Regions from separate parts of the Pseudomonas sp. AC355 genome, predicted to be linked through region 3. Evidence: predicted binding sites of a transcription regulator. Region 3 holds the regulator's gene; each other region holds the start of a gene.
The links. The regulator sigma-54, encoded in region 3, starts transcription at its own class of promoters, with help from an activator protein. The targets are predictions, from matches to a motif close to ANTGGCATNNANNTTGCTNT.
Positions count from the first base shown of each region.

Region 1: the regulator sigma-54 is predicted to act here: its motif matches at 6,229-6,248, upstream of glnA (glutamate--ammonia ligase).
Region 2: the regulator sigma-54 is predicted to act here: its motif matches at 3,906-3,925, upstream of nirB (nitrite reductase large subunit NirB).
Region 4: the regulator sigma-54 is predicted to act here: its motif matches at 2,359-2,378, upstream of flgB (flagellar basal body rod protein FlgB).

Region 1 is NZ_OZ409843.1:4,445,405-4,453,351, reverse strand. Features, by position in the region: gene ACZ0AI_RS20740 (DUF2339 domain-containing protein) at 1-2,299, opposite strand, end outside; gene typA (translational GTPase TypA) at 2,564-4,384, opposite strand; gene thiI (tRNA uracil 4-sulfurtransferase ThiI) at 4,557-6,011, opposite strand; gene glnA (glutamate--ammonia ligase) at 6,342-7,748, shown strand; gene ACZ0AI_RS20720 (DUF4124 domain-containing protein) at 7,919-7,947, shown strand, end outside.
Region 2 is NZ_OZ409843.1:4,366,042-4,373,988, reverse strand. Features, by position in the region: gene ACZ0AI_RS20395 (formate/nitrite transporter family protein) at 1-644, opposite strand, end outside; gene nirD (nitrite reductase small subunit NirD) at 748-1,128, opposite strand; gene nirB (nitrite reductase large subunit NirB) at 1,128-3,701, opposite strand; gene ACZ0AI_RS20380 (PA4780 family RIO1-like protein kinase) at 4,145-5,032, opposite strand; gene ada (bifunctional DNA-binding transcriptional regulator/O6-methylguanine-DNA methyltransferase Ada) at 5,206-6,246, shown strand; gene ACZ0AI_RS20370 (acetyl-CoA C-acetyltransferase) at 6,326-7,603, opposite strand; partial or broken gene ACZ0AI_RS20365 (3-oxoacyl-ACP reductase) at 7,896-7,947, shown strand, end outside.
Region 3 is NZ_OZ409843.1:4,676,435-4,684,381, forward strand. Features, by position in the region: gene ACZ0AI_RS21720 (class II fumarate hydratase) at 1-815, shown strand, start outside; gene ACZ0AI_RS21725 (hypothetical protein) at 882-1,331, shown strand; gene ACZ0AI_RS21730 (superoxide dismutase) at 1,345-1,956, shown strand; gene ACZ0AI_RS21735 (ZIP family metal transporter) at 1,990-2,886, shown strand; gene ACZ0AI_RS21740 (HPr family phosphocarrier protein) at 2,893-3,165, opposite strand; gene rapZ (RNase adapter RapZ) at 3,178-4,035, opposite strand; gene ptsN (PTS IIA-like nitrogen regulatory protein PtsN) at 4,053-4,517, opposite strand; gene hpf (ribosome hibernation-promoting factor, HPF/YfiA family) at 4,533-4,841, opposite strand; gene ACZ0AI_RS21760 (RNA polymerase factor sigma-54) at 4,925-6,433, opposite strand; gene lptB (LPS export ABC transporter ATP-binding protein) at 6,602-7,327, opposite strand; gene lptA (lipopolysaccharide transport periplasmic protein LptA) at 7,330-7,872, opposite strand; gene lptC (LPS export ABC transporter periplasmic protein LptC) at 7,859-7,947, opposite strand, start outside.
Region 4 is NZ_OZ409843.1:234,548-242,494, forward strand. Features, by position in the region: gene flgA (flagellar basal body P-ring formation chaperone FlgA) at 1-188, opposite strand, end outside; gene ACZ0AI_RS01225 (chemotaxis protein CheV) at 268-1,206, shown strand; gene cheR (protein-glutamate O-methyltransferase CheR) at 1,314-2,141, shown strand; gene flgB (flagellar basal body rod protein FlgB) at 2,426-2,836, shown strand; gene flgC (flagellar basal body rod protein FlgC) at 2,848-3,291, shown strand; gene flgD (flagellar hook assembly protein FlgD) at 3,306-3,980, shown strand; gene ACZ0AI_RS01250 (flagellar hook protein FlgE) at 4,024-5,505, shown strand; gene ACZ0AI_RS01255 (flagellar basal body rod protein FlgF) at 5,702-6,442, shown strand; gene flgG (flagellar basal-body rod protein FlgG) at 6,490-7,275, shown strand; gene flgH (flagellar basal body L-ring protein FlgH) at 7,337-7,947, shown strand, end outside.

The DNA.
Region 1 (7,947 bases), 230 kb from region 3:
TGAACACCGCCAGTGCCGGCCAGCGCTGACGCAGGGCGAACAGAGTGGTGAGGGCCAGGCTGACCACGGCAACCAGCAGGAATGCATGCCCCTGCAGGTCGTCAGGCACAAAGCGCGAAATTTCGCCCAGCGCCGCCAACAGCCACCAGGCCGCGCACCAGAACAACGCCACATGCGACAGCTCCTGCAGATCCAGCGGCAGCAGATCGGAGCGGGCCACGCGCCCCGCGAGATGCAGGCGCCAGGCGCAGAGCAGGCCCGCCAGCGCCAGCAGCGTCGGCGCCCAGAACGTCAGATGGGCCAGCGGTCGCAGGGTCTCAGCGACCACGGCCTGATCGAGGCCATCGCTGAAGATCAGGTAGATCACCCCACCCAGTACCTGCACGACGAAGGCGCTGATCAGCACACTGCGCGCGCCCAGATACAACCCGGCAAGCAGCGTCGCCACCCCCGCCACGGCCCAGGCGGCAGCGGTGCCGTAGGGGCCGAAGCTCAGTGGAGCCATCAGGTAGAGGAATGCCAGGCCGCCATAAGCCAACATGGGTTGTAGGCGACGCTCGCGATCCGCCACCTGGGCTCCCGCACCACGCAGCTGCATAAAACTGAAAAGCAGTGCCGCACCGAGCATCAGTGCGCCGAGTGCCGAACCCTTGAGCAAGGTTTCATCGCCAGAGCGCACGCCCCACAGATATGCCACTGCCGCGCCCACCTGCAGCAGCAGGGCGAACAGACGCGCGAAAAGCCGTTGCTGACGCAGCGCCAACCAGTACAAACCAGCGCCTTCGACCGCCCAGGCGGCGGAAGTCCAGCGAGCATCCAGGCCCAATGGAATGGCCAGGGTGGCAAAGATCACGCCCAACGCCAGGCAGGTCTCCATCAGCAGCACGGCACGCCCTGGCGCACGCGCAACCAGTAGCCGGGCCAGCAGCATGTACATCAGGCCCATGGCCAGAGCACTGAACGCCGCGCCGAAGGGCAAGTGCTGAACCACCGCGTACTGCAGGCCAAAGCCCACCAATGGCGTACCGAACAACACGCTGCCGTCGACGTAACCGGTCTGACGCGCCGTCCACTTGAGCAGCGCCTCGCGCGAATCGTTTTCCGGCTCGGTCGGTGCTTCGAGCAGACGCCGCCGGGCAAAAAGCAGACCGATAGCCACGTACATCAGGAAAAACAACAGCAGGAAGGCCTGGGTGCTGGGCCACAGATCCGTGGTGTAGGAGCGCAGCCCCCAGGCCAGGCCAATGCCGAAGGTGCCGATGAAACCGATCAGATTGAGCTCGCGCCAGGCCTTGAACCAGGCGATGGCGAAGATCCCGGCATTGAGCAGGGTGAAATAGCTGAACAGCGCCACGTGACTGCCGCCACCACTGGAGGCCAGGATCGGCGCGGCGAAACCGCCCAGCGCCGCAGCAGCGGCCAGACCACGGGCGTCCTGCAGGATGGCCAGCACAGCCGAGCAGATGGTCACCACCACCAATAGCGCCATCGCCACCTGCGGGGAAAGCAGAGGATGCAGACGCATGGCCGCGAATATCGTCAGATACAACACGGCGATACCGCCGCCCTGCATCAGCAAGGCGTAGGCCGGGCGCCGCTGACGCAGCCACCAGCCCAGCGCCAGCAGAGCGATCGCCGCCAGCGCCACACCGGCGTAGCGCAACTCGATGGCGACCACCACCCGCTCGGAGGCGTAGCGCAGCAGGAAGGCCAGGCCCAGGAACAGCAGCACCAGGCCCACGCGCAATACGGTGTTGCCGCCGAGCAGCCAGCCCCGCGCAACAGCGATGCCACGGTCGAGCCAGGTCGGCGCTGGCGGCTCGGCAACCCGCGCTGCGGCGGACGGAGGCGGCGCAGCAGCTTGCTCCAAGGCTGGCTCGGGGCTCGACTGTGCAAGCGGCGCGGTCGGCGTGACAGCAGGCAGTACCAGCTCGAGCTCCCACTCACGCTCCACGATCGACTCGACCGGCGCCGCTGCAACAGATTCCACAGGGGCCTGAACCGGCGGTACGTCGGTCTGTTCGGGCAGCTCATCGGTGCGCGGCTGCGAAACGCCCTGCTCCAGACGCACGAGACGCTCGTGCAGGTCGCCGGTGCCATGGTTGAAGCGGGCAATCAGCTCCGCCAGAGATTTACGCAGCGCCTCATGCTGAAGCTTCAACGCGTGCAGCGCGAACGCCTGCCCTGCCGCCAGCCCAAGCAAGCCCCCCAGCGCCGCCCCGGCCATCGCCTCTCCCGTTATCGCGCCGAGCACCAGCGCCCCAAGCACCAGCCCTATCAGCATGAAAATCCATTGCATGCACTCAAATCCTTGATGAGAAACGATCCATGCCGACCCACGGGCTGACCGAGGCTGCAGTATATGAGCTCCAGACGGATAGGTACTGGAGCCGCTCACAATTGCAACCAACGGTTAGCGTCTTGGCCCAAACGACGAAATGGCTGGCCGTCACTTCTGATCTCCCGCCGCAGGCGGAAGACCGTGTTTCGGCCCGAATGGTAGACAAAGAAAAGCCCCCGCAGGCTCGCGCCGGCGGGGGCTTTCTAGTCAGCTAGAACTGAATCAGTTCTTGGCTTTCTTGGCAGCACGGGTACGCTCGCCTTCGTCGAGGATCTTCTTGCGAAGACGGATCGACTTAGGGGTCACTTCGCACAGCTCGTCGTCCTGGATGAATTCCAGAGCCTGTTCCAGGGTGAAGCGAACCGGCGGTACCAGGGCGATGGTTTCGTCTTTACCCGAAGCACGCATGTTGTCGAGCTTCTTGCCTTTGGTTGGGTTGACGCCCAAGTCGTTGTCGCGGCTGTTCAGGCCGACGATCTGACCGTTGTAGATTTCCTGACCGTGCTCGACGAACAGCTTGCCGCGCGCCTGCAGGGTTTCCAGGGAGTAGGTCAGCGCCTTGCCGGTATCGATCGACACCAGTACGCCGTTCTGACGGCCGGACATGTGGCCCGACTTCATCACGTCGTAACGGTCGAAGATAGAGGTCAGGATGCCAGCACCGTTGGTCAGGGTCAGGAACTGGTTACGGAAACCGATCAGACCACGCGCCGGGATGTTGTATTCCAGGCGTACACGGCCCTTGCCATCCGGCACCATGTTGCTCAGGTCACCCTTACGCAGGCCCATCTCTTCCATCACTTTGCCCTGCGCTTCTTCAGGGATGTCGATGGTGACGTTTTCGAACGGCTCGTGCTTGGCACCGTTGACTTCACGGATGATCACTTCCGGACGACCTACGCCCATTTCGAAGCCTTCGCGACGCATGTTCTCGATCAGTACCGAGAGGTGCAGCTCACCACGGCCGGAGACCTTGAACTTGTCAGCCGAGTCGCCTTCTTCAACGCGCAGGGCCACGTTGTACAGCAGCTCTTTGTCCAGGCGCTCTTTGATGTTACGGCTGGTGACGAACTTGCCTTCCTTGCCGCAGAACGGCGAATCATTGACCTGGAAGGTCATGGAAACGGTCGGCTCGTCGACGGTCAGCGGCTTCATCGCTTCGACATTGTTGATGTCGCACAGGGTGTCGGAGATGAACAGCTGATCCATACCGCTGATGCACACGATGTCACCGGCTGCTGCTTCTTCCACGTCAACGCGGTGCAGACCGTGGTGACCCATCAGCTTGAGGATACGACCATTGCGGCGCTTGCCGTCGGCGTCGATGGCGACTACCGGCGTGTTCGGCTTGACGCGGCCACGGGCGATACGGCCTACACCGATGATGCCGAGGAAGCTGTTGTAGTCCAGTGCCGAGATTTGCATCTGGAACGGGCCGTCACGGTCAACTTTCGGCGCTGGTACGTTGTCGACGATCGACTGGTACAGCGGGGCCATGTCTTCAGCCATCTCGGTGTGGTCGAGACCAGCGATGCCGTTCAGGGCCGAGGCGTAGACGACTTTGAAGTCCAGCTGTTCTTCGGTGGCACCGAGGTTGTCGAACAGGTCGAAGATCTGATCCAGAACCCAGTCTGGACGCGCGCCCGGACGGTCGACCTTGTTGATCACCACGATCGGACGCAGACCGGCTTCGAACGCCTTCTTGGTCACGAAGCGGGTTTGCGGCATCGGGCCGTCTTGAGCATCGACCAGCAGCAGTACGGAGTCGACCATCGACATCACGCGCTCTACTTCACCGCCGAAGTCGGCGTGGCCGGGGGTGTCGACGATGTTGATGTGGTAGCCGTTCCAGTTGATCGCGGTGTTCTTCGCGAGAATGGTAATGCCACGCTCTTTTTCCTGGTCGTTGCTGTCCATCACGCGCTCGTCGTTGAGCTCGCCGCGCTCCAGAGTGCCGGACTGGCGCAGGAGTTTGTCGACCAGGGTGGTTTTACCATGGTCAACGTGGGCGATGATGGCGATGTTACGTAGATTCTCGATCACAGTAGTGGTCTCGTAGGTTGGGTCGGGCTACCCAGCAGTTGCATTCAGCGGCCCAACGCGAAAAATCGGGATAAGGATAAAGGCAGTACGTTAACGATGTGTGGCGACAATGCCGCCGCGAATCGGGTCGGGAGGTCGGTGGCGGATACTGCCGCCATTCAGCCCAGGCGTTTTATGCCGGACGATAAACGCGCACATTGGCATGTCCCTCGCTCAGCAGGTGATGAGCATGCAAGCGGCTCATCACGCCCTTGTCGCAGTAAAGGAGGTACTGGCGGCTCGCATCCAGCTCCTTGAAACGGTTGTTCAGTGCATAGAACGGCATGGCCTGTACGTCGACGCCAGGCAGTTGCAGCGGCTCATCCTCGACCAGATCGGGATGACGAATATCGATGACCACATGGCTGGGCAGTGCCTCGGCCAGCTCCTCGACCTGAATATCCTGGCCTAGCTCTTCGATCACCCGATCTATCGGCAGCAGGCGTGCCCGCTCCAGCGCGCGCTCAAGCACCGCCATGTCGAACTGTTGCTCTTCATGGACGACGCGATGCGGCTTTGCCTTGGTGGTCGGGTTCACCGAGATCACGCCGCAGTACTCAGGCATGTGCCGGGCGAACTCGGCAGTACCGATGGCCTCGGCGGTGTCGATGATGTCCTGCTTGTGGCTGGCGATCAGGGGACGCAGCACCAGCTTGTCAGTAACCGAATCGATCACCGAGAGGTTCGGCAGGGTCTGGCTGGATACCTGGCTGATCGCTTCACCGGTGACCAGCGCATCGATCTGCAGACGCTCGGCCAGCTGGCTGGCGACGCGCAGCATCATACGCTTGAGGGTCACGCCCATGTAGCTGTTGTCGACCTTGCCGAGAATCTCGCCGAGCACTTCCTCGAACGGCACGCTGATAAACAGCACGCGCTGCGAGCGACCGTACTTCTGCCACAGATAATGAGCGACTTCCATCACGCCCAGTTCGTGGGCACGACCACCGAGATTGAAGAAGCAGAAATGGGTCATCAGGCCGCGACGCATGATCTGGTAGGCGGCGACGGTGGAGTCGAAACCACCGGACATCAGCACCAGAGTCTGCTCCAGCGAGCCCAGCGGATAACCGCCCATGCCCGGATGCTGATGATGAATGACGAACAGGCGCTGATCACGGATCTCGATGCGCACCTCGATCTCGGGCTTCTTCAGGTCTATACCCGCAGCGCCGCATTGCTGGCGCAACTGGCTGCCGACATGACGCTCAACATCGATAGAGGAGAAAGAATGCCGGCCACCGCGCTTGCAGCGCACCGAAAAGATCTTGCCCGGCAACAGGTCACCGTAATGAAGCTTGCACTTTTCGACGATATCGTCGAAGTCGCCCAGCGGGTATTCGTCGATCTGCAGAAAATGCACGATGCCCGGCACGCAGCTCAGGCGTTCCACGAGCTCGTGCAGAAGCTTGGCCTCGGTGACCTCGGTCTTCACTTCCAGATTGTCCCAGACACCGGTCACCTGCAGTTGCGGATCGAGATCACGCGTGACTGCACGGATGTTCTTGGCCAACTGCCGGATGAAGTTCTTACGAACCGGCGGGCTCTTGATGGTGATTTCCGGAAAGACTTTGACGATCAATTTCATGGGAGCAAATGTCGGGCACCAGTGCCTGAAAAACAGGGGCGCGGATTATAGCGGAAATTGCTCAAGCTTTGATCAAAAATCCTAAAACATTCCTAGAGTGCACCAAATAAGAGCACGACATCATTAATTCGCACCAATAGAGAGCCGGCGTGCACCTCATCAATGCGAGGATACCCGCGCCAGCGCTGGTTTTCAGGGCATGAGCCCATCACGGGGCACTGGCATGCAAATTGCTCCCTTGTGAGGCAGGGTGTCCTGGCAGACCATCTTGCCCGGCGTCACGAACTCAAAGAAGGGTTAATAGAAGACCCTATCCACCTGGAGGACAACATGTCTAAGGCTGTTCAACTGATCAAAGAACACGACGTGAAGTGGGTTGACCTGCGCTTCACCGACACCAAGGGCAAGCAGCACCACGTGACCATGCCGGCCCGTGATGCCCTGGACGACGAATTCTTCGAAGTCGGCAAGATGTTCGACGGCTCCTCCATTCATGGCTGGAAAGGCATCGAAGCCTCCGACATGATCCTGCTGCCGGACGACAGCACTGCCGTGCTCGACCCATTCACCGAAGAGCCGACCCTGATCCTGGTCTGCGACATCATCGAGCCGAGCACCATGCAAGGCTACGATCGTGACCCGCGCTCGATCGCTCGTCGCGCTGAGGAATACCTGAAGACCACCGGTATCGGTGACACCGTATTCGTTGGCCCGGAGCCAGAGTTCTTCATCTTCGACGAAGTGAAGTTCAAGTCCGATATCTCCGGTTCCATGTTCAAGATCTACTCCGAACAAGGTTCCTGGATGACCGACCAGGACGTCGAAGGCGGCAACAAGGGCCACCGCCCTGCAGTAAAAGGCGGCTACTTCCCAGTTCCGCCGTGCGACCACGACCACGAAATCCGTACCGCCATGTGTAATGCCATGGAAGAAATGGGCCTGGTCATCGAAGTTCACCACCACGAAGTGGCGACTGCCGGTCAGAACGAAATCGGCGTGAAGTTCAACACCCTGGTAGCCAAGGCTGACGAAACTCAGACCCTGAAGTACTGCGTGCACAACGTGGCCGATGCCTACGGCAAAACCGCCACCTTCATGCCGAAGCCGCTGTATGGCGACAACGGTTCGGGCATGCACGTACACATCTCGGTTTCCAAAGACGGCAAGAACACCTTCGCGGGTGAAGGCTATGCCGGCCTGTCCGAAACCGCGCTGTACTTCATCGGCGGTATCATCAAGCACGGTAAGGCCCTGAACGGCTTCACCAACCCGTCGACCAACTCCTACAAGCGTCTGGTTCCAGGCTTCGAAGCGCCGGTCATGCTGGCCTACTCGGCTCGTAACCGTTCCGCCTCGATCCGTATCCCGTACGTTTCCAGCCCGAAAGCCCGCCGCATCGAAGCGCGCTTCCCGGATCCGGCTGCCAACCCGTACCTGGCCTTCGCAGCACTGCTGATGGCCGGCCTGGACGGCATCCAGAACAAGATCCACCCTGGCGACGCGGCGGACAAGAACCTGTACGACCTGCCACCGGAAGAAGGCAAGCTGATCCCACAGGTGTGCGGCAGCCTGAAAGAAGCCCTGGAAGAGCTGGACAAGGGCCGTGCGTTCCTGACCAAGGGCGGCGTATTCTCCGACGACTTCATCGATGCCTACATCGAGCTGAAATCGGAAGAAGAAATCAAAGTGCGCACCTTCGTGCACCCGCTGGAATACGACCTGTACTACAGCGTCTAAGCCAGCCTCGCTGCAGATAGCAGCGCGATAAAAACCTCCCCGGTTCTGCCGGGGAGGTTTTTTTATGGCTCGCATTTCATGGGCGAGTGCAAATCCTTGGCGCGGCGCGCTTGCCAGTACGTCGCCGCAGTGCAAGGCTATCGACATTATCCAGATCGGAGACCGGCCCAATGCGCCGCACGCTCGCTTGCCTGTTGCT
Region 2 (7,947 bases), 310 kb from region 3:
AACATGTTCACTACCGAGTGTTCGAAGCCCATGTAGAAGAACAGCATGATCGGCATCCACATGGCGATGGTCTTACCGCTGACGGTGGTGGAGATCATCGCGCCGACCACGCCCATGGACACCATCCAGTTGCACAGCATGCCGCGCAGGAAAATGGTCAGCCAGCCGGCCGTGCCGAACTCGGCGTAGCCCAGAGTGCGCGACTCGCCGATGTGCGAAATCTTCTCGCCGATCTCACCCGCGCTGGTCGAGAAGCCATAGGTGAAGACGAAAGCCATCATCACGGCGACCGTCAGTGCCCCGGCGAAGTTGCCGATGAACACCAGCCCCCAGTTGCGCAGCACGCCACCGACGGTGACCCCCGGACGCTTGTCGAGCAGTGCCAGCGGAGCGAGGACGAATACCCCGGTAAGCAGGTCGAAGCCCATCAGGTACAGCATGATGAAACCGACCGGGAAGAACGCTGCGCCAAGTAGCGGCGAACCAGTCTGGACAGTGATGGTGATGGCGAACACCGCCGCCAGGGCCAGAATCGCACCGGCCATGAAGGCGCGGATCAGGGTATCGCGGGTCGACATGAAGATCTTCGACTCGCCGGCATCCACCATCTTTGTGACGAATTCGGCAGGAACCAGGTAGGACATGGAGATGCTCTCTTTTCAGGTATGCAAACAGGAATGAGGTGTCGGGTGGGCCGGGACGCCTGACTGGCGCTCTTCTCGGCCTCCGCAGTAAGTCGTCGAGCGTTCAGCCCGCCAGGCCGATTTCCACGGTGTCGCCATTGAGCCGCACCGGCCACACGCGCAGGCGCTGCTCCGGGTACTCGAGGCAAGTGCCGTCAGCCAGGCGGAAATGCTGTTTGTAGAGCGGCGAGGCAATCACCAGGTCGCCCTTGATCTGGCCGATCAGGCCGCGGCCGATGACATTGGCGCCGGATTTCGGATCGCGGTTTTCCACCGCGAACAACTGCTCGCCGGCCTCGCTGTGGGGCAGGTGAAACAGGGCGATCTGGTCACCCTCGAGCCAGGCCACCACGCCCGAATTGGCGACCAGATCCTGGCTGCTGCACAGCGGTTGCCACTCGGTGGCGGGAAGCGATTGGGCGCGCACGGCGTTGGACTGGCTCATCAGAGCACCTCCTCGGTAACGGGAATCAGGTGGAGTTCACTGGCGGTCATGGGGCGGCGCTGGCCGCGTTCCTTGACGAAGTGGATGTCCGGATCGCCGCGCTTGTCGTTGACGAAGGTGCGGAAGCGCTTGAGCTTCTCCGGGTCCTTGAGGGCACCGGCCCATTCGCATTCGTAGCGGTCGACCACCAGTTGCATCTGCGCTTCCAGCTCATTGCCGAGGCCCAGGCTATCGTCGAGGATCACCGCCTTGAGGTAATCCAGGCCGCCTTCCAGCGACTCGCGCCATACCGAGGTGCGCTGCAGCTTGTCAGCGGTGCGTACGTAGAACATCAGCACACGGTCGATGGTGCGGATCAGCGCCTCGTCATCCAGATCAGTGGCGAACAGCTCGGCGTGCCGCGGGCGCATGCCGCCGTTGCCGCACACGTAGAGGTTCCAGCCCTTGTCGGTGGCGATCACGCCGATGTCCTTGCTCTGCGCTTCGGCGCACTCACGGGTGCAACCGCTGACCGCGAACTTGATCTTGTGCGGCGAACGCAGGCCCTTGTAGCGATCCTCCAGGCGCAGCGCCATGCCGACGCTGTCCTGCACGCCGTAACGGCACCAAGTGCTGCCCACGCAGGACTTCACGGTACGCAGCGACTTGCCGTAGGCATGCCCGGTCTCGAAGCCGGCGGCGATCAGCTCGCTCCAGATCTCCGGCAGTTCGTGCAACTGAGCGCCGAACAGGTCGATACGCTGACCGCCGGTGATCTTGGTGTAGAGGTCGTATTTCTTCGCCACGGCGCCGATGGCGATCAGCCCGTCCGGGGTGATCTCGCCACCGGGAATACGCGGCACCACCGAGTAGGTGCCGTTCTTCTGCATGTTGGCCATGAAAGTGTCGTTGGTGTCCTGCAGCGGGATCAGCGACGGGTCGGTGATCGGCTGGTTCCAGCACGACGCGAGGATCGAACCGACTGCCGGCTTGCAGATGTCGCAGCCGGTGTGGCCGCGACCATGCTTGGCCAGCAGTTCCTCGAAACTGAGCACACCTTCCACCCGGACGATGGCGTACAGCTCCTGGCGGGTATGGGCAAAATGTTCGCAGAGGCTCTTATCCACGGCTACGCCGCGGGCGCTCAGTTCATGCTCGAAGACCTGTTTGAGCAAGGCGCTGCAACCACCGCAACCGCTACCGGCCTTGGTGATGGCCTTCAGCTCGCCGAGGTCGGTGATGCCGGCGTCTACCTGGCAGCACACCGCGCCCTTGCTGACGTTGTGGCAGGAGCAGATGGTCGCGGTATCCGGCAGCGCATCGGCGCCCAGGGTCGGCGCGCCTTCGGAGAGCGGCAGAATCAGGCTGGACGGATCGGCCGGCAGCTTGATGCCGTTCTGGGCGTACTGCAGCAGGGTGTCGTAATAGCTGTTGTCACCGACCAGCACCGCGCCGATGACGTGCTGACCATCCGGCGAGACCACCAGACGGCGGTAGCTGGCATTGGCTTCGTCGATGTAGCGATAGCTCTTGGCGCCCGGCGTGGCGGCGTGGGCATCGCCGATGGAACCGACGTCGACGCCAAGCAGCTTGAGCTTGGTCGACATGTCGGCGCCGGTGAACAGTTCGTGGGGCTCGCCAGCCAGCTGAGCGGCGACGTTGCGGGCCATGGCATAGCCCGGCGCAACCAGGCCGAAGACCATGCCATTCCAGGACGCGCATTCGCCGATGGCGAAGATCGCCGGGTCGCTGGTGCGGCAGTCGTTGTCGACCACCACCCCCCCGCGGGTCGCGATGTCGAGGCCGGCGGCACGGCCGAGGGCGTCCTGCGGACGAATACCGGCGGAAAACACGATCAGGTCGGTCTCCAGATACTCACAGTTACCATCAGCGCCATCGCTGAAATTCATGCGGTAGGCGTATTCCTCACCGATGACGATTTCCTGGGTGGCGCGCGACAGGTGCACGCCGACACCAAGGGCCTCGATGCGCGCCCGCAATGCGTCGCCACCGTCGTTATCCAGCTGTACCGGCATCAGGCGTGGCGCGAACTCCACCACATGGGCTTCCAGACCAAGTGACTTCAGCGCGTTGGCCGCCTCTAAGCCGAGCAGGCCACCGCCGACCACCACACCTCGACGGGCTTTGGTCGCTGCGTCGCGGATGCCATCGAGATCGTCTAGGGTTCGGTAAACCAGGCGAGAATTGCCCTCGGCGCCCGGAATCGGCGGCACGAACGGGTAGGAACCGGTGGCCAGCACCAGCCGGTCGTAGCCGCGACGGCCTTTGGTGGTGACGACTTCGCGGTTCTCGCGGTCGATCTCCAGCACCTGTTCGCCGAGGTGCAGATGCACGCCGTTGCGGGCGTACAGATCAGGCTCGCCAAGGGCCAGGGCTTCGGCATCCTTGCCGGAGAAGTACTCGGACAGGTGCACACGGTCGTAGGCGCGCTGGCGTTCTTCGCCATACACGTGCACCTGATAGCGATGCAGGGCACCGCTGGCGATCAACTGTTCCACACAGTGGTGGCCGACCATGCCGTTGCCGATGACGATCAGGTTCTCGCGCTTGATCGATGTGACGATGGAATTCATAGCCTGCCCTCTGTCTGCTGCGGTATCACGGTTTTCTGCAACGCAAAAAAAAGACGCCTGGAGCTGTTGTCAGCTTCAGGCGTCTTTGCCTTGGATTCAGTTATGTAGTTTTGGGGGATGGCGGGCCACATTGCCCAGGCTCATCACCGCTGGCAGCCGAAGCGGCCAGGGTGCCTGCACGGTCAGGCAGGTCACAGGGAGTGAATAGCAGGTTGCATGCCAACGTTTCGAGAAACGCTGCAGCTCAGCAATGGCGGGGAATTCAGACAGGGATGAAGACAGCAGACAGTTAAAACAGACACGGGCACAGCGAACCAAAATAGAGCATAGAGCCCCTCAACTCACCGTTTCAGGGCACGATCACGCAGTTGGGCGGGCCGAGCGGCGATCCGCTTCAGCGGTAGGGTGGGCTTTAGCCCACCTCCACTAAACTCCGGCCACATTCAGCGCTCCCAGGGCGGAGGCGGCTCGCTGTCCTTGGGCTCGTCCTCGGCGTTGAGCACGGCCTGGCGACGCGCTTCATCGGCCAGAGCGGCCTTGATCTCGCGCAGCACAGCGTCGACGTCAGCGTCGTCCTCGGGGTCATCGAACTCACCGGTCAACACGCTATCGGGCGTCAGCTTGCCGTCTTCGTAGAGCGCCCACATTTCCTTGGCGTACTTGGTGAACTTGAGCTCCGGTGCGAACTGGCCGAAATAGGCGGCCATGTTGCCGACGTCACGTTCGAGCATCTTGAAGGCGTGGTTGTTACCCGCCGCATCCACCGCCTGAGGCAGATCGATGATCACCGGGCCTTCAGGGCCGAGCAGCACGTTGAACTCGGACAAGTCACCATGCACCAGGCCGGCGCAGAGCATCTTGACGATCTCATCGATCATGAACGCGTGGAATTCTCGGGCGTCTTCGGGGTGCAGGTCGACGTCGTTGAGGCGCGGCGCTACGCCACCCTCGCCGTCACCGACCAGCTCCATGAGCAGCACACCTTCGAGAAAGTCATAAGGCTTGGGCACCCGGACGCCGGCGCTGGCCAGGCGAAACAGGGCCGCCACCTCGGCGTTCTGCCAGGCGTCTTCCTGGCCTTTGCGACCGTATTTGGAGCCTTTGGCCATAGCCCGTGCATCACGGCTGTTGCGTACCTTGCGCCCTTCCTGATACTCGGCGGCCTGGCGGAAACCACGCTTGTTGGCCTCTTTGTAGACCTTGGCGCAGCGCAGTTCGGTACCGCAACGCACCACATAGACCGCTGCTTCCTTACCGCTCATCAAAGGGCGTATCACCTCGTCCACCAGGCCGTCTTCGACCAGGGGCTCAATGCGTTTTGGCGTCTTCATCAGCTTTTATCAGGGTCCTCAGTGGTCTATGCGGCCCTTTTATACGGCAATCCTGAGGCAGCGCCCAGCCTCTGCAGAAAATGTGCGGGCGCCGCACAGTTTGAAAGCGTGATTGGCACTGGCGTGGAACACGGCGACTGCGGACAATCACGGCACTGTTACAGGAGGTGATCATGCCGCAAGAACGCCACTGGCGGGCTGTGTGCGAGCGCGATGCGACGCAGGACGGTCAATTCGTCTTCGCCGTGCGCTCGACCGGTATTTACTGCCGCCCCAGTTGCCCGGCACGCCGGCCGCGTCGTGAGAATGTCAGCTTCCATGCCACACCTGCGCAAGCCGAGGCAGCGGGCTATCGACCCTGCAAACGCTGCACGCCACAGGGCAGCAGCCCGGCCGAGCAACTCGATGCACTGGTGGCCGCGGCCTGTCGCCTGCTCGATGAGGCCGACAAACCGCCAACACTTGTCGAGCTTGCTGCGCGCATCGGGCTATCCCCGTCACACCTGACCAGAGCCTTCAAGGCCCGCACCGGGATGACGCCCAAGGCCTGGGTCAGCGCCCGCCAACGTGAGCGCCTGGAGCTCGAACTGCCCCAGGCGGATTCGCTGCTCGATGCCGCACTGAACAGCGGTTACTCCAGTACCCGAGCGCTCTACGAACGAGCCGATGGCGTTAGCGCAGCCAGCCGACGCAAGGGTGCCGTAGGGGAACGGCTGCGCATGGCCGTGGCGCCCAGCCCACTCGGCTACCTGCTGCTGGCGAGCAGCGACAAGGGGCTCTGTGCCCTATTGTTCGGCGAGTCGGAGGACGTAGTCGAGGCGGAGCTGCGCCAGCGTTTCCCCGCCGCAACGCTGCAACGTGATGACGAGGCGCTGCAGGATTGGCTACACGAGGTGCTGAGGCAGATCGAGGAACCGGCACGCGCCGCCCGCCTGCCACTGGATCTACGCGGCACGGCCTTTCAGCAGCAGGTATGGCAGGCCTTGCGAGCAATTCCCACGGGGCAGACGCGCAGCTACGGCCAACTGGCCGCCAGCCTCGGCAGCCACCCACGGGCCATCGCCCGAGCCTGCTCCAGCAATCCATTGGGTTTGCTGGTGCCCTGCCACCGCGTTACCTCAGCCGATGGCAGCCTCGGCGGCTACCGCTGGGGCGTGGCACGCAAAGCCGCCTTGCTCAAGGCCGAAGCCGAAACGATCAGCCACGAAGATTGATCGGGCAGGCTATCCCCGTAGCCTGGCGTGGAGCGAAGCGATACCCAGGACAGCGCCCCGGGTGAGCACGAGGGATGAATCAGCGCTCCAGAATCGCGGTAACGCCCTGGCCGCCTGCGGCACAGATGGAGATCAGGCCGCGACCTTCGCCTGCCACCGACAGCAGCTTGGCCAGGTTGGCGACGATACGCCCACCGGTTGCGGCAAACGGGTGGCCGGCAGCCAGGGAGCTGCCCTTGATGTTGAGCTTCGCGCGGTCGATGCTGCCCAGTGGCTGCTCCAAGCCCAGCTTGGTGCGGCAATACTCGGCGTCCTCCCAGGCCTTGAGCGTGCACAGCACCTGGGCGGCGAAGGCTTCGTGGATTTCGTAGTAATCGAAATCCTGCAGGGTCAGGCCGTTGCGCGCCAGCAAGCGCGGCACCGCGTACACCGGCGCCATCAGCAGCCCCTCGTTGCCTTTGACGAAATCCACGGCCGCCGCTTCGCCATCACGCCAGTAGGCAAGAATCGGCAGGCCACGGGCCTTGGCCCACTCTTCGCTGGCCAGCAGCACCAGCGACGCACCATCGGTCAGCGGCGTCGAATTGGCTGCGGTCAGGGTGCCGCGCTGGCCACGCTCGAACACCGGCTTGAGGGTGGCCAGCTTGGCCAGGTCGATATCGGGGCGCAGATTCTGGTCGCGGGTCAGACCGAGAAATGGGGTGAGCAGATCGTCCTGCCAGCCTTCGGCGTAGGCGGCAGCGAGCTTGCGGTGGCTCTCCACGGCCAACTGATCCTGCTCGTCACGGGGGATGGCCCAGTGCTGCGCCATAAGCTCGCAATGCTGCCCCATGGACAAGCCGGTACGCGGCTCACCATTGCGTGGCAGCGAGGGTGCCAGGTGTCGCGGACGTATCTGCAGCAGCGCCTTGATCTTGTCGCCGGTGCTCTTGCTGCGATTGGCTTGTAACAGGATCTTGCGCAGACCTTCGTTGACGCCGATCGGCGCATCCGAGGTGGTGTCCACGCCACCGGCGATACCGCACTCGATCTGCCCCAGGGCGATTTTGTTGGCCACCAGCAGCGCGGCCTCCAGCCCGGTGCCGCAAGCCTGCTGCAGATCGTAGGCTGGAGTTTCCGGGGCCAGGCGCGAACCGAGCACGCACTCGCGGGTCAGGTTGAAGTCCCGCGAATGCTTGAGCACCGCCCCTGCGACCACCTCGCCGAGGCGCTCGCCGTGCAGGTTGTAGCGTTCGATCAACCCCTCCAGCGCGCTGGTGAGCATGGCCTGGTTGCTGGCCGTGGCGTAGGCAGTATTGGAGCGGGCGAAGGGAATACGGTTGCCACCAACGATGGCGACCCGGCGCGGCAGGCTCATGTACGGCTCCTTGTAGGTAATATTGTGCGGCACTTTAATTGGCACCTCTAAAAAACTACCTGCGTTGTCATCGATGCGTTAAGAACAGACTCAAAATGCTCATTTACAGCTCGTAAACTCCGCTTTTTCGCCTGTTCTTGCCTTGCGCTGACTGCCTCGCCAACGTTTTTAGAGATACCAATGTGGCTGATCACCGCTGAATTGGCCGGTCAGCCGGCCCCTGTCGATGCATGAAACGAGTGATGGCGTACAGTGGTCAACCTCTTTGAGTTTCTGCCCTGGAGTCTGTTCCATGTCTGATCGCTACCTCAACTTCGCCAATACGCCTACCGGACGCCGCCTGG
Region 3 (7,947 bases):
CGGTGCGCATGAGCCAGGTGCTCGATGGCTGGGCGCAACAGATTCAGGGCAACATCCAGCTGCTCACCAGCCTGCTGCCGGCGCTCCAGGCACTGGCCCAAGGTGGTACTGCGGTCGGTACCGGCATCAATGCGCATCCGCGATTTTCCGAACTATTCTGTCAGGAGCTCAATGCGCTGACCGGGCGCCAATTCACCCCGGGTATCAACTTCTTCGCGCTGATCGGCTCTCAAGACACTGCGGTGGCGCTGTCCGGGCAACTAAAGACCACGGCAGTGTCGTTGATGAAGATCGCCAACGACCTGCGCTGGATGAACTCCGGTCCGCTGGCCGGCCTGAGCGAGATCGAACTCGAAGCACTGCAACCTGGTTCCTCGATCATGCCGGGCAAGGTCAATCCGGTGATCCCGGAAGCCACTGCCATGGTTGCGGCCCAGGTCATCGGTAACGACACCACCATTGCGGTGGCGGGGCAGTCCGGCAATTTTGAGCTGAACGTGATGCTGCCGGTGATCGCTCACAATCTGCTCGGCAGCATCGAGTTGCTGGCCAACGCCAGCCGCCTGCTGGCGGATCGCGCCATCGCCAGCTTCAAGGTCAACGAGCCGAAGCTCAAGGAAGCACTGGGCCGCAACCCGATTCTGGTGACAGCGCTGAACCCGCTGATCGGTTACCAGAAGGCTGCGGAAATCGCCAAGAAGGCGTATCGCGAAGGTCGGCCGATCATCGACGTGGCCGAGGAAATGACCGATCTGGGACGTACCGAGCTGGAGCAGTTGCTCAACCCGGAACGCCTTACCGAAGGTGGTCTGTAACCGTTGAAACCGCCGCGCAGGTCATGTGGCCTGCGCATTTTCGCCTCAGGGCGAGGAGGCAATCCCATGGAGCAGTGGAAGCGACTCATCCAGGCCGGTAACCGCTACTTCGCCGAAGGTTCCTGGGTCGAGGCGCGGGAGCAGTATCTGCAGGCGCTGGCGCTTGCCCAGGTACTGTTCGAGCGCTGGCGGGATGCCGATGCTGCGGTGGCGGCTTTCGTCGTTTCTCAGCACAACCTGGCCGATCTGCAACTGATGATCGGTCATCCGGAAGAGTCCGCCGAGCACCTCTGTGCCTGCCATGAACACCTGTTGCGCTGCATGGGCAGTGAGCATCTGTCGCCGTCCTTGCGCCAGGCTGCACTCAATCACAGCGGCCGAACCTACACCAGTCTGTTGAACTTTGTCGCCGAGCACGGGGCCTACCCCCGTACGGATCGATTGTTGGGCGCTCATGCGCCTGGCGATGCTTCACCGGCAGAACGCCCAGCGTCTGTCGTTCGTCAGTACCATTAGAAGGAGTGAAACCATGCCGTATAGCCTGCCTGCTCTGCCTTACGCCTACGATGCCCTGGAACCGCACATCGATGCGCAAACCATGGAAATCCATCACAGCAAGCACCATCAGACCTACGTCAACAACCTCAATGCCGCTTTGGAAGGCAACTCGCTTGGCGAGCTGCCGGTCGAAGAGCTGCTCACTCGTCTCAAGGAAGTGCCGGAAGACAAGCGCGGTGCGGTGATCAACAACGGTGGTGGGCATGCCAACCATTCGCTGTTCTGGACCGTGATGAGCACCAGTGGCGGTGGTGAGCCCCAAGGTGAGCTGAAAGCCGCCATCGACAGCCAGCTGGGTGGCCTGGAGGCTTTCAAGGAAGCCTTCACCAAAGCCGCACTGACCCGCTTCGGCAGCGGCTGGGCCTGGCTCAGCGTAACGCCACAGAAGACGCTGGTGGTTGAAAGCACCGGTAACCAGGACAGCCCGTTGATGAACGGTAATACGCCGATTCTGGGTCTGGACGTGTGGGAGCATGCTTACTACCTGCGCTACCAGAACCGTCGCCCCGAATACATCGGTGCGTTCTACAACGTCGTCGATTGGGCCGAAGTGGCGCGTCGCTATCAGGCCGCTCTGGCTTGATTGCATGCCTATGAGCCGGCATCGAGTGTACGCATGAGCCCACTGCACGAGTTGATCGCGGCCAATAGCCGTTCCTTTCGCTATGCATTGGGCCTGATGCTGCTCGTTGGCGGCGGGATCATTCTTGCCCTCAAGGTCTGGAGTGGTTTGCAGAGCCGGCTTTCGCCGGCTCTCTGGTATGCCTGGCATGGCGGCATGCTGTGTGCTCTTGGCACAGCACTGGGTGCCTTGCCAGTTATTTTCATGCGCAGCATTTCGGCACGTTCTTACACGGCCATGCTGGGTTTCGGTGGGGGCATGATGCTCGCTGCCAGTCTTTTTTCGCTCCTTCTGCCGGCTTTTCAGCTGACTCACGAGCAGGGCCTGAGCGCTAGTCAGGGCTCGCTGCTGGTCGCCGCAGGAGTGGTGCTCGGTGCTGGTGCCTTATGGGTGCTGGGCCACTGGTTGTCTCGTACATCGCGAGCGAACATGCAGGCAGATCAGGGCGTCGGCTTGAGCGTCTGGCTGTTCGTTATCGCCATCGTTCTGCACAACGTGCCGGAAGGAATGGCGGTCGGTGTGGCGGCCGCGGCCAATCTGTCGAATGCCGACGGATTGGCGCTGGGGATTGCGTTGCAGGACGTACCCGAGGGGCTGATCATTGCCCTGGTGCTGGCCGGGGCAGGAATGTCGCGATGGAAGGCGGTTTTTTGCGGCGCCGCCTCCGGGTTGGTCGAGCCGCTGTTCGCGCTGCTTTCGGCCTGGTTGGTCGGCGTGTCGTTGCAGTTGCTGCCCTGGGGGCTGGCGATCGCGGCGGGGGCAATGCTCTTCGTGGTGATACGCGAGATCATTCCCAAGCTGTATCGACGCAGTGACATGCCACCGGCTGTACTGGGTTTTGCGTCGGGGTTCGTGTTGATGTTGGCTGTGGGCAATGCCCTGAACGTCTGAGGGCGATCACTCGCCTTCGTCGAAGTAGTTATTGATCAGGTCAATCAGCGCCTGCAGGGCTTCCTCTTCCCGCTCGCCCTCGGTCGCCAGGTGCACGATGGTGCCCTTGCCGGCGGCGAGCATCATCACCGCCATGATGCTCTTGCCATCTACGAGGCTCTCGACGCTACGCCCGATTCTCACCTGGCAGGGAAAACGCCCCGCGACCCCGACGAACTTGGCGGCCGCGCGCGCGTGCAGGCCGAGTTTGTTGATGATGGTGATTTCACAGGCGGGCATCGCGGCAATTCCTTAACTGAGGTCGCGGTGGCGGATCTGAACATTCTTCAGCAGCGGTTTGAGGGCGTGCCCCAGGCGGTTGGCGAGGTACACCGAGCGATGGTGGCCGCCCGTGCAGCCGATCGCAACGGTAACGTAAGAGCGGTTGCTGGCAGCGAAGCGCGGCAGCCACTTGTGCAGATAGGTGAAGATGTCCTGGTACATGTCCTGGACGTCCTCCTGGGCTGCCAGGTATTCCTCGACCGGCTGCTCGAGGCCGGTGAAGTCACGCAGTTCGGGTTTCCAGTAGGGATTGGGCAGGCAGCGCACGTCAAACACTAGATCTGCATCCACCGGCATCCCCCGTTTGAAACCGAAGGATTCGATCAGGTAGGCGGTACCCGGTTCCGGCTGGTTGAGCAGGCGCAGCTTGAGGGTGTCGCGCAGTTGGTAGAGATTCAGGTGAGTGGTGTCGATCTTCAGATCGGCACGGTCGATGATCGGGCTCAGTAGTTTGGTCTCGTCGACCATGGCTTCGGCCAGCGAGCGCTGGTCGTTGGTCAGCGGGTGACGTCTGCGCGTCTCCGAAAAGCGCTTGAGCAGGGTTTCTTCGCTGGCGTCCAGATACAGGACATCGCAACGGATGTTGCGGCCGCGCACTTCATCAAGCAGTTCGGAAAAGCGCTTGAGCTGGCTAGGCAGGTTGCGTGCGTCTATCGATACCGCCACTTGTGGGTGCAACAGCTCGGTATGCAACAACGCCCGTTCGGCCAGCTCCGGAAGCAGGCCGGCAGGCAGGTTGTCGATGCAATAGAAACCGTTGTCCTCGAGCACGTCGAGAGCGGTGCTCTTGCCCGAGCCGGAACGGCCGCTGACGATGATCAGGCGCATGGGCTAATCCTGTAGGGCTATTGGCCGTTCTGCACGTTCACTACGGTCTGGTACAGCGATTCACTGTCTTGAGCCTGGCGCAGCCGCTCGCGAACGTCCTCGCGGTCGAACATGCTGGCGATCTGGCGCAGCAGTTCCAGGTGCTCATCGGTCGCTGCTTCGGGAACCAGCAGCACGAACAGCAAATCGACGGGCGCACCATCGATGGCGTCGAAGTCGACCGCAGCGTTGAGTTTCAGCAGTGCACTGATCGGTGAGCTGCAGCCGGGTAGGCGGCAGTGGGGAATGGCGATGCCATTGCCAAAACCGGTCGAACCGAGTTTTTCCCGGGCGATCAGGCTTTCATAGATGGTCTGGCCGTCGAGATCGGGCAGGTCGCTCGCGATCACGGCAGCTATCTGTTCGAGTACACGCTTTTTACTGCCGCCCGGCACGTTCACGAGGGAACGGCCGGGGGTCAGGATATTTTCAAGTCGGATCATAGGATAAGGACGAGGTCAGCGGGCCATTGCGCCCTGCTGGCGGTCGAGCTGTTTTTCCTTGTGCTTGATGAGTTGGCGGTCAAGTTTGTCGGTCAGTAGATCAATGGCAGCGTACATGTCTTCATGCTCGGCATTTGCCACCACTTCGCCTCCGGCGATATGCAAGGTAGCTTCGACTTTCTGCTTGAGCTTCTCGACCTCCAGGATGACCTGCACATTGGTGATCTTGTCGAAGTGCCGCTCGAGACGTCCGAGCTTTTCCTCGATGTAGCTGCGTAGTGCGTCTGTCACATCCAGCTGGTGCCCACTGATGTTGACTTGCATACCGCTTCTCCTTGTTGCCGTGTGTGAGTGGCAGGCGATAAAACCTGCCGCAGGAACACTGGGGCTTCTCTTACAAGGGCACCTTACATCAGTCGCTTGCGTTCGCTCGAAGGCGCTATACCGAGCGATTCACGGTACTTGGCGACTGTGCGGCGCGCCACTTGAATGCCCTGTGCTTCCAGTAAACCAGCGATCTTGCTATCGCTCAATGGCTTTTTCGCATTTTCCGCGGCGACCAGTTTTTTGATGATCGCGCGGATCGCGGTGGACGAACATTCGCCGCCTTCGGAGGTGCTGACGTGGCTGGAGAAGAAGTATTTCAGCTCGTAAATGCCACGCGGTGTATGCATGTACTTCTGGGTGGTGACGCGGGAAATGGTCGACTCATGCATGCCTACCGCTTCCGCGATGTCATGCAGTACCAGCGGCTTCATGGCTTCGTCGCCGTAGTCGAGGAAGCCGCGCTGATGCTCGACGATCTGCGTCGCGACCTTCATCAGGGTCTCGTTGCGACTCTGCAGGCTTTTGATGAACCAGCGTGCTTCCTGCAACTGATTGCGCATGAAGGTGTTGTCGGCGCTGGAGTCGGCGCGTTTCACGAAGCCTGCGTACTGCGCGTTGACGCGTAGGCGCGGCATGGCTTCCTGGTTGAGCTCCACCAGCCAGCGATCGTTGTGCTTGCGCACGATCACGTCAGGTACCACGTACTCGGGCTCGCTCGATTCGATCTGTGAGCCAGGACGCGGGTTGAGGCTTTGAATCAGCTCGATGACCGGGCGTAGCTCGTCTTCCTTGAGCTTCATGCGGCGCATCAACTGGCTGTAGTCGCGGCTGCCGAGCAGGTCTAGGTAGTCGCTGGTGAGGCGCTGAGCTTCGCTCAGCCAGGGTGTATTGGTCGGTAGCTGACGCAATTGCAGAAGCAGGCACTCGCGCAGGTCGCGGGCGGCGATGCCGGAAGGCTCGAACTGCTGGATGCGGTGTAGCACGGCTTCGACTTCATCGAGCTCGACATCGAGTTCGGGGTCGAAGGCGTCGGTAATTTCTTCGAGAGTTTCTTCGAGGTAGCCCTGAGCGTTGATGCAGTCGATCAGGGTAACGGCGATCAGGCGATCCTTGTCGGACATCGGCGCCAGGTTGAGTTGCCAAAGCATATGGCTCTGCAGGCTCTCGCCAGCGGAGGTGCGAGTGGTGAAGTCCCACTCGTCGTCGTCATTGCTTGGCAGGCTGCTGGCGCTGGTCTGGTAGACGTCTTCCCAGGCTGTGTCGACGGGTAGTTCGCTGGGGATGCGTTCACCCCAGTCGCCTTCTTCCAGATTGTCGACGGTCTGGGTGTTTTCCTGGAAGGTCGGCTCCTGAAATTTCTCTTCCTGAGCAGTCGCAGTGGTGGCACTTTCCGCGCCGTCGGCCATGGGATCCGAATTGTCGAAGTCGTCGCCCTCTTCCTGACGCTCGAGCATCGGGTTCGACTCCAGTGCCTCCTGGATCTCCTGTTGCAGATCGAGAGTCGACAGTTGGAGCAGGCGAATGGCTTGTTGCAGCTGCGGTGTCATCGTCAGCTGCTGGCCCATTTTCAGGACTAGCGATGGTTTCATTGCAGACCTTATCTGGCGTCTGTGCGCGATCCACGACAGGGCGCCAAAGCGCCACTAGGAAGCAAATTATATGCCTGAACACGAGTGGTTTGCCTAGAGCCCGTTACCATTTCATTACGACCATGTCGTGGGGTAACAGGCTCTGGATGCCCATCGGTGGGAAAACCGTTACAGGCGGAATTCGTGGCCCAGGTAGACTTCCTTTACCATCTGGTTGGCCAGGATCGCAGCGGAGTCGCCCTCGGCGATCAGTTGGCCGTCGCTGACGATATAGGCGGTCTCGCAGATATCCAGGGTTTCGCGCACATTGTGATCGGTGATCAGCACCCCAATGCCTTTGGCTTTGAGGTGGTGAATGATTTGCTTGATGTCACCGACCGAAATCGGGTCGACGCCGGCGAAGGGCTCGTCGAGAAGGATGAATTTCGGTGATGTTGCAAGGGCGCGGGCGATTTCTACACGGCGGCGCTCACCACCCGACAGGCTCATGCCCAGGTTGTCGCGAATGTGGGTGATGTGGAATTCCTGCAGTAGGCCCTCCAGTTCCTGCAGCCGCTGCGCGCGGCTCAGATCCTTGCGCGTTTCCAGGATCGCCATGATGTTATCGGACACACTGAGCTTGCGGAAGATCGACGCTTCCTGAGGCAGGTAGCCTATACCGGCGCGGGCGCGGCCGTGCATGGGCTGGTGGCTGACGTCGAGATCGTCGATCAGTACGCGGCCCTGATCGGCCTGAACCAGGCCGACGATCATGTAGAAGCAGGTGGTCTTGCCGGCGCCGTTGGGGCCGAGCAAGCCGACGATCTGCCCGCTGTCGATGCTCAGGCTTACGTCGCGAACGACCTGGCGACCTTTATAGCTTTTGGCCAGGTGCTGGGCTTTCAGAGTTGCCATCGTTATTGGCCCTGCTCAGCGGCGGGTTTTTTCTGCGGCTGGATCACCATGTCGATACGCGGGCGCGGCGTCGACACATTGGTGCCCGTGGCGCGGCCTGCATTGACGATCTGTCGCTGGGTGTCATAGACGATTTTCTCGCCTTCGAAGGTGTTGCCTTCCTGAACCACCTTGGCCTGGTCGATCAGTACGATGCGCTCATTGGCAGCAAAGTACTGGATGGTCAGGCCGTAAGCCTTGACGATCTGCTTGTCGGCCGAGGGCTTCTGCTCGTAATAGGCGGGTTTGCCCACCGAGGTGAACACATCGACCTCACCCTTTGCGTTCTGGGTGATGGTGACGGTGTCGCCAGTGATTTTCAGGGTGCCCTGAGTGATGACGACGTCGCCGCGATACACTGCAACGCCTTGTTTGTCGTCCAGCTCAGCACTGTCGGCCTGCACGCGGATCGGTTGATCACGGTCGCTCGGCAGAGCCCAGGCGCTTGCGCTTCCGAGCGTGGCGCCGAGGCTGAGAAGTAGGGGGAGGGTTTTAACGAACCTCATGCTGGCCTCTTACGTTGGACTGCAGGAGCATCCTGCCGTCATTCAAGTACGCTTTCATTCCTTGTGCCGTGGTCA
Region 4 (7,947 bases), 4.4 Mb from region 3:
CTGCGCTGCAAATAGTCCTCTACGGCCTGCTCAAGAAAGCGCTGAGTCTCGCCGATAAGCTGATCGGGCAGGGTGACTGAGGCAGTTGTCAGCGTGCTATAGCCGAGTGCCAGTAAAGCAGGTAAAACTGCCAAGTAACGAAGGCTCTTGGTTATCGAGCGTCGAATAATTGTCGTTTGTGCATTCATGCCTGGTTGGAAGCAAGGTGCGTGCCGCCTGCTACGCTAACTAAATCTGATGTGTTACTGGAATCATGGGAGCCCGTACATGGCCGGTGTGATGGATTCGGTCAACCAGCGTACTCAGCTGGTTGGGCAAAATCGCCTAGAACTGCTGCTGTTTCGTCTCGATGGCCCACAGCTGTACGGGATCAACGTCTTCAAGGTGAAGGAGGTGTTGCAATGCCCGAAACTCACCATCATGCCCAAGTCGAGCCCGGTGGTTCGCGGTGTGGCGAGCATCCGCGGCGGCACTATTCCGATTCTGGATCTGTCCATGGCGACAGGCAAACGGCCGTTGGGTGGTGATCTGCAGAGCAGCTTCGTCATCATCACTGAGTACAACACCAAGGTGCAGGGTTTCCTGGTGCGCTCTGTGGAGCGCATCGTCAATATGAACTGGGAAGAAATTCACCCGCCGCCCAAGGGGGCAGGGCGCGATCACTATCTGACGGCAGTAACGCGTCTGGATGACAAGCTGGTCGAAATCATCGACGTAGAGAAAATTCTCGCCGAAGTAGCACCGACCTCCGAGGTTATCTCCGTTGGCGTGGTGGACGTTGAGACCCAGACCAAGGCGGTCAGTCAGCATGTGCTGATCGTCGATGACTCTTCGGTCGCGCGTAAACAGGTGATGCGTTGTCTGCAGACGGTCGGCGTCGAGGTGACTGCATTGAATGACGGGCGTCAGGCACTGGATTTCCTACGCGCGATGGTGGATGAGGGCAAGTCGCCGGAGCAGGAACTATTGATGATCATCTCCGACATTGAAATGCCTGAGATGGATGGCTATACGCTCACCGCGGCGATTCGCACTGATCCGCGCATGCAGAAGCTGCACATTCTCCTGCATACTTCGCTATCCGGAGTATTCAACCAGGCGATGGTGAAGAAAGTGGGTGCAAACGATTTTCTGGCGAAATTTCGTCCGGACGATTTGGCTTCTCGTGTGGTCGAACGCATCAAGTCGAGCGATCACTCGGCATAACGTATGAGCCGCTTGGTGTTTTTGGCCGGGCGCTGGCGGCAAAATCGGTAAGCTTGCATTGGCTCGCTTGCCGTATTCGACTTTCATAGATGGGCGAGGCTTCGCGAGTGTCTTCAGGTAATTTGGATTTTGAGCAATTCCGGATCTTTCTGGAAAAAGCCTGTGGCATCGTACTGGGTAGCAATAAGCAGTACCTGGTTTCCAGTCGGCTGAACAAGCTGATGGAGACCAACGGCATCAAGACGCTGGGCGAACTGGTTCAGCGTATGCAAACTCAGCCACGTAGTGGTCTGCGCGAGCAGGTGGTCGATGCCATGACGACTAACGAGACCCTATGGTTTCGTGATGCCTATCCCTTCGAGGTACTCAAAAATCGCGTCTTGCCTGAGCTTATGAAAGCGTATCCTGGGCAGCGCCTACGTATCTGGTCGGCAGCCTGTTCGTCAGGGCAGGAGCCTTACTCGCTGTCGATGAGTCTCGATGAGTTTGAGCGCAGCAACCTCGGTCAGCTAAAGGCCGGTGTTCAGATTGTCGCCACCGATCTGTCGCCGACCATGCTCAATAATTGCAAAACAGGCGAGTACGACAGCCTAGCAATGGGGCGTGGTCTTGCTCAGGAGCGTTTGCAGCGTTACTTCGATCCCAAAGGGCCTGGGCGCTGGGTGGTCAAGCCCGCGATCAAGAGCCGAGTCGAGTTCCGGCCGCTGAACTTGCTGGACAGCTATGCCAGCCTCGGCAAATTCGACATCGTGTTTTGCCGAAACGTACTCATCTACTTCTCCGCCGAGGTGAAGAAGGACATCCTCACGCGTATTCACGCCATGCTCAAGCCAGGCGGCTATCTGTTCCTCGGCGCATCCGAAGCCCTCAATGGCTTGCCGGAGAAATACCAGATGGTGCAGTGCAGCCCTGGGATCATTTACAAAGCTAAATGATTCGGGGAATCAAGAAACGGGAGACTTAGGTCTCCCGTTTTTATTTCTGCGGGCCCGTCTTGCCCGACAGTGTTCTGTCACTGCAGCGTCAGAAAAGCGGCAAACCTTGGTTGAATTGCCGCTCCCAGCTTGCCAATCGGCGGAAAAGCTTTGCCGCTTGAATCTGCCGAGCCTTGTGTTTTTATCGTATCAGGCTGATTTATAAGATAAAAAATAAATTGGCACGTGCCTTGCTGTGATGTTTGTAAGTAAACAGGCTCGCCGCCACGGCAAAGGTTCCTGAGATGAGCATCAGTTTCGATAGCGCACTTGGCATTCACGAGAAGGCATTGGGCTTCCGCGCTCAGCGTGCCGAGGTGTTGGCCAACAACATGGCTAACGCCGATACCCCCAACTACAAGGCCCGGGATCTGGATTTCGCCTCCGTGCTGGCCCAGCAGGCCGCGAAGAGTGGCGGCAGCGGTAATTCGGGGCTGAAAACCACGAATAGCCGCCATATCGCAGCAGAAGGCGTGCCAATGGGCGATGCGGCGCTGGCCTATCGAACACCGACTGCGCCTTCGATCGATCAGAACACTGTCGATGCTCAGCTCGAACAAGCCAATTATGCCGAGAACGCGGTGGCCTTCCAGGCCAGCTTCACGCTGCTAAACAGTAAATTCAAAGGGCTCGTCAGCGCCCTGCGTGGTGAATAAAGGAGCCCGATATGTCACTTACCAGCGTTTTCAATATCGCCGGAACCGGCATGAGTGCCCAGAGCACTCGCCTGAATACCATTTCCAGCAACATCGCCAACGCCGAATCGGTCTCATCGAGCATCGATCAGACTTATCGGGCGCGTCACCCGGTGTTCGCTACCGTGTTTCAGCAGGCGCAGGGCGGTGAAAACGGCTCGCTGTTCGCTGATCAGGACCAGTCGGGTGCTGGTGTTCAGGTGCTTGGTATCGTCGAGGATCAGAGCAGTCTGATGCCACGCTACGAGCCTAACCACCCGGCCGCCGACGAAGCCGGCTATGTGTATTACCCCAACGTCAACGTGGTCGAGGAGATGGCGGACATGATTTCTGCCAGTCGCGCCTTCCAGACCAACGTGGAAATGATGAATACCGCCAAACAGATGATGCAGCGCGTTCTGACCTTGGGTCAGTGAGCCGGGAGTGAGAAATGAGCACTGTTGATGGCGTCAGCTCCAGTTCGGTACTGGACAAGTATCAGGTCAAGCAGGATTCCACCACACAGAACAAGGAGCTGGGCAAGGATCAGTTCCTCAACCTGCTGGTGGCGCAGCTGAATAACCAGAACCCACTAGAGCCTCAGGGCAACGGCGAGTTCATCGCGCAGTTGGCGCAATTTAGTACTGTGGAAGGGGTTGAGAAGCTCAACTCGAGCATGGAGACCATTTTGTCCGGCTATCAGTCCTCCCAGGCTTTGCAGGCTTCTTCGCTGGTCGGTCGCAAGGTGATCGTGCCGGTGGACAAGGCGGTGGTCGATACCAGTGAAAGCTTCAAGGCCAGTGCGGTGCTGCCAACCAGCAGTAGCAACGTGTACGTCAACGTTTATGACAGTGCCGGTGCGGTGGTCAACCGGATCAATCTGGGTGAGCAGCAGGCTGGCAACGTGAGCTTCATCTGGGACGGCAAGGACTCCAGCGGCAATGTGATGAAGCCGGGCACTTACAGGTTCGAAGCACAGGCGACCTATGGCAATGAAACCAAGGGGCTCTACACCTTGCTGCCGGCCAACGTCGACAGCGTCACCCTGGGTGGCAACGAATTGATGCTCAATCTTGCGGGTATTGGCAATGTGCCGCTGTCGCAGGTGCAGGTCATTGGTCAGTAATTAACAGGCTGTAACTGCCGGGCTTTCGGCAAGGAGATTTTTCATGTCGTTCAATATCGGTCTTAGTGGCCTGCGCGCTGCGACCAGTGACCTCAACGTGACGGGTAACAACATTGCTAACGCCGGTACCGCTGGCTTCAAGCAGTCGCGTGCCGAGTTCGCCGACCTGTATGCCTCGTCGATGCTCAGCAGCGGCTCCAACCCGATCGGTAGTGGGGTGCTGCTCAGCGATGTATCGCAGCTGTTCAGCCAAGGCAACATCAACTACACGCAGAACTCGCTGGATCTGGCCATCAATGGCAGCGGTTTCTTCCGTACCAGTAACAACGGTGATATCAGCTATACCCGTGCCGGTTACTTCGGTACCGACCGCGAAGGCTTCATCGTCAACAACTTCGGGCATAACCTGCAGGGTTATGGGGTAGACGCCAACGGTAATCTGCAGAACGGCATCATCGGCAACCTCCGTGTGGAGACGTCCAGCCAGGCGCCGCGGGCGACGGGTACGATTACTCAGCCGTTCAACCTGAACTCGACTGAAACCGTTCCAGTGCTGCGGCAGAGTGCCTATGACGGCGCCTACCAAACGGCCTTCAATGGTTCACTGTTGCCGGGTAACCCCAACCCGACTCCTGCTGAGATCGCGGCTGCGACTGCGGCAGCCACACCAGCAGAGCTTGCGGCCGCGAATGCAGCGGGCGCTACTGCGGGCTCCACTGCGGCCAACGCCTCTTTCAACCCGGCGGATCCGACCAGTTACAACCGATCGACGTCGGTGAATATTTATGATGCTCAGGGCAATGCTCACTCCTTCACCCAGTACTTTGTGAAGACCGGTGCCAATAGCTGGGACATGAAGATTCTGGTCGACGGCCGGAACCCGCTGGATCCGACCAACACTCAGCCGCTTTCGGCTGCCGTGAGCTTCGACGCTGCCGGTAAACTGCAGACTATCGATGCGACTGGCCTGAGCACAGGGTTGTCGCTGAACCCCGACGGCACCATCAGCATGAACGGCTGGATTCCGGCGGCACCCACCAATGCCGAAGGCACCACCTGGGCCGCCAACGGCTCCGAGGCCAGTGCGGCGGTGAAGTTCGATTTCCGCGGTTCTTCGCAGTACAACAGCACGTTCTCGGTTGCCAAGGTCGTGCAGGACGGCTACAGCACAGGTGAGTTGTCGGGCCTTGAAATTGATGAGACCGGTGTGCTCTTTGCTCGCTATACCAATGGCCAAACCAAGGTTCAGGGCCAGCTAGTATTGGCTAACTTCGCCAATATGCAGGGGCTTACACCGGTCGGCAAAACGGCCTGGGTTCAGTCGTCGGCATCTGGCGAGCCGGTCATCGGTACGCCGAAGAGTGGCACGCTGGGTACTTTGCAGTCCGGTGCGCTGGAAGACTCCAACGTCGAGTTGTCAGAGCAACTGGTCAACCTGATCGTTGCCCAGCGTAACTACCAGGCCAACGCCAAAACCATCGAGACCGAGAGCGCCATCACGCAGACGATCATCAACCTGCGTTGATGCATGCGTCAGGGAGTTGTTGCCGCTAGCGGCAACAACTCGCCAAACGACAAATTACAGGCTCCTTCGGGAGCCTGTGTTGTTTCTATAATTCCAATAAAAACAGGTGCTTATCCTGATTTAAAGATTGTGGCACGCCAATTGCTTTTCAGCTCTTGTCAGAGTCGCGGGCGAGTTGCCCCACCTCGGAGGAAACATGGACAAGATGCTGTACGTCTCCATGACTGGTGCCCACAACAATACGTTGGCCCAGCGTGCCCACGCCAACAATCTGGCGAACATCTCCACGAGCGGTTTTCGCCGTGATTTCGAGCAAGCGCGGGCGATGCCGATTTTTGGCGAGACCCAGCCGTCGCGCGTATTCGCCATGAGCGAGCGGCCAGGTACCGATTTCACTCCGGGCTCCCTGCAGGAAACCGGCCGTGACCTGGATGTCGCGATTGGTGGCAAGGGCTGGTTGGCTGTGCAGGCACCTGATGGCACCGAAGCCTACGTGCGTACCGCAAGCCTGAACGTTGATGCCCAGGGCATGCTGCGTACCGGCAATGGTATGCCGGTAATGGGCAATGCTGGGCCGATCGCCGTGCCGCCTGAGCAGAAGATCGAGATCGGCCAGGATGGCACCATCAGCATTCGTGCCCTTGGCGAGGCGCCCAACGTGCTGGCCGAGGTCGATCGCTTGCGGCTGGTGAACCCTGATCTCAAACAGATGCAGAAGGGCAGCGACGGCATGATTCGTTTCAACGGCCCGCAGCCGCCGGAAATGGACGCCACCGTGCAGATTACCTCAGGCTTCCTTGAGTCCAGCAACGTCAATGCGGTCGAGGAGATGACCTCGATTCTGGCGCTGTCCCGGCAGTTCGAACTGTCGGTGAAAATGATGCGTACCGCAGAAGACAACGACACCGCCATGGCGCGTGTCTTGCAGATGACCTGATAACCACACGCGCGGCGCCATGAATCCGGCGCCCGAGGAGAATCGCTATGCTTCCGGCACTTTGGGTCGCCAAGACCGGCCTGTCGGCTCAGGACATGAACCTGACGACCATTTCCAACAACCTGGCCAACGTTTCAACGACGGGTTTCAAGCGCGATCGCGCCGAGTTCGAGGATTTGCTCTATCAGATCCGTCGCCAGCCCGGCGGCCAGTCCAGCCAGGACAGCCAACTGCCGTCCGGCCTGCAGCTCGGTACCGGTGTGCGCATCAACGGCACCCAGAAGATTTTTACCGCTGGCAGCCTGCAGACCACCGAGCAGCCGATGGACATGGCGATCAACGGCCGCGGCTTCTTCCAGGTGCTGATGCCCGACGGCACGGTGTCCTACACCCGTGACGGCAGCTTCCACCTGAACTCGGATGGCCAGGTCGTGACGTCCCAGGGTTTCGCGCTGGAGCCAGCCATCGTGCTGCCACCGGAAGTGCGTACCTTCACCGTGGGTGAGGACGGTACCGCTTCGGTGACGACCACCGGCAACCCACAGCCGCAGATCGTCGGCAACATCCAGATCACCGACTTCATCAACCCGGCGGGGCTGGAGGCGATCGGTAACAACCTGTTCCTGGAGACCGCCTCCAGTGGTGCACCTCTGGTGGGAACGCCCGGCCTCAATGGCTTGGGCACGACCCTGCAGAACACCCTGGAGAACTCCAACGTCAGCGTGGTCGAGGAGATGGTCAACATGATCACCACCCAGCGCGCCTACGAGATGAACTCCAAGGTCATCTCCACCGCTGACCAGATGCTGTCCTTCATTACGCAGAACCTTTAAGAAACGTGGGGTAGGGCAGCAGCTCACCCCTGATACGCCTGAACGCTGTGAGGTAGTGGTTATGAACCGCTTGGTGTGTGTGTTCTCGATTCTCGGCAGCGTAGTGCTGAGTGGCTGCGTGGCGCCTGCCGCCAAGCCCAACGATCCGTACTACGCACCTGTGCTGCCGCGTACACCGCTGCCGGCCGCGCAGAACAATGGCTCGATCTTCCAGTCGGGGTTCGAGAACAACCTGTACGGCGACCGCAAGGCCTTCCGCGTGGGCGATGTCATCACCATCAGCCTCAGCGAGCGTATGCAGGCCAGTAAGAACGCTAGCTCGCAGATGTCCAAGGACAGTAACGCCAACATCGGTCTGACGTCGTTGTTCGGCGGTGGCGTATCGATCGACAACCCCAGCTCCAGCCTCAACCCGTTGAAGGCCGAGAACCTGGGGCTCAGCGCTCAGTACGGCGCCCAGCGTGACACCAGCGGCTCCGGCCAGGCCGGGCAGAGCAACAGCCTGACCGGCTCGATCACTGTGACCGTCGCCGAAGTGCTGCCCAATGGTTTGCTGGTGGTGCGCGGTGAGAAGTGGATGACTCTTAATACCGGTGACGAGCTGGTGCGCATCGCCGGGCTGGTTCGCTCCGACGACGTCGCCCGTGACAACACCGTGGCTTCGACCCGTAT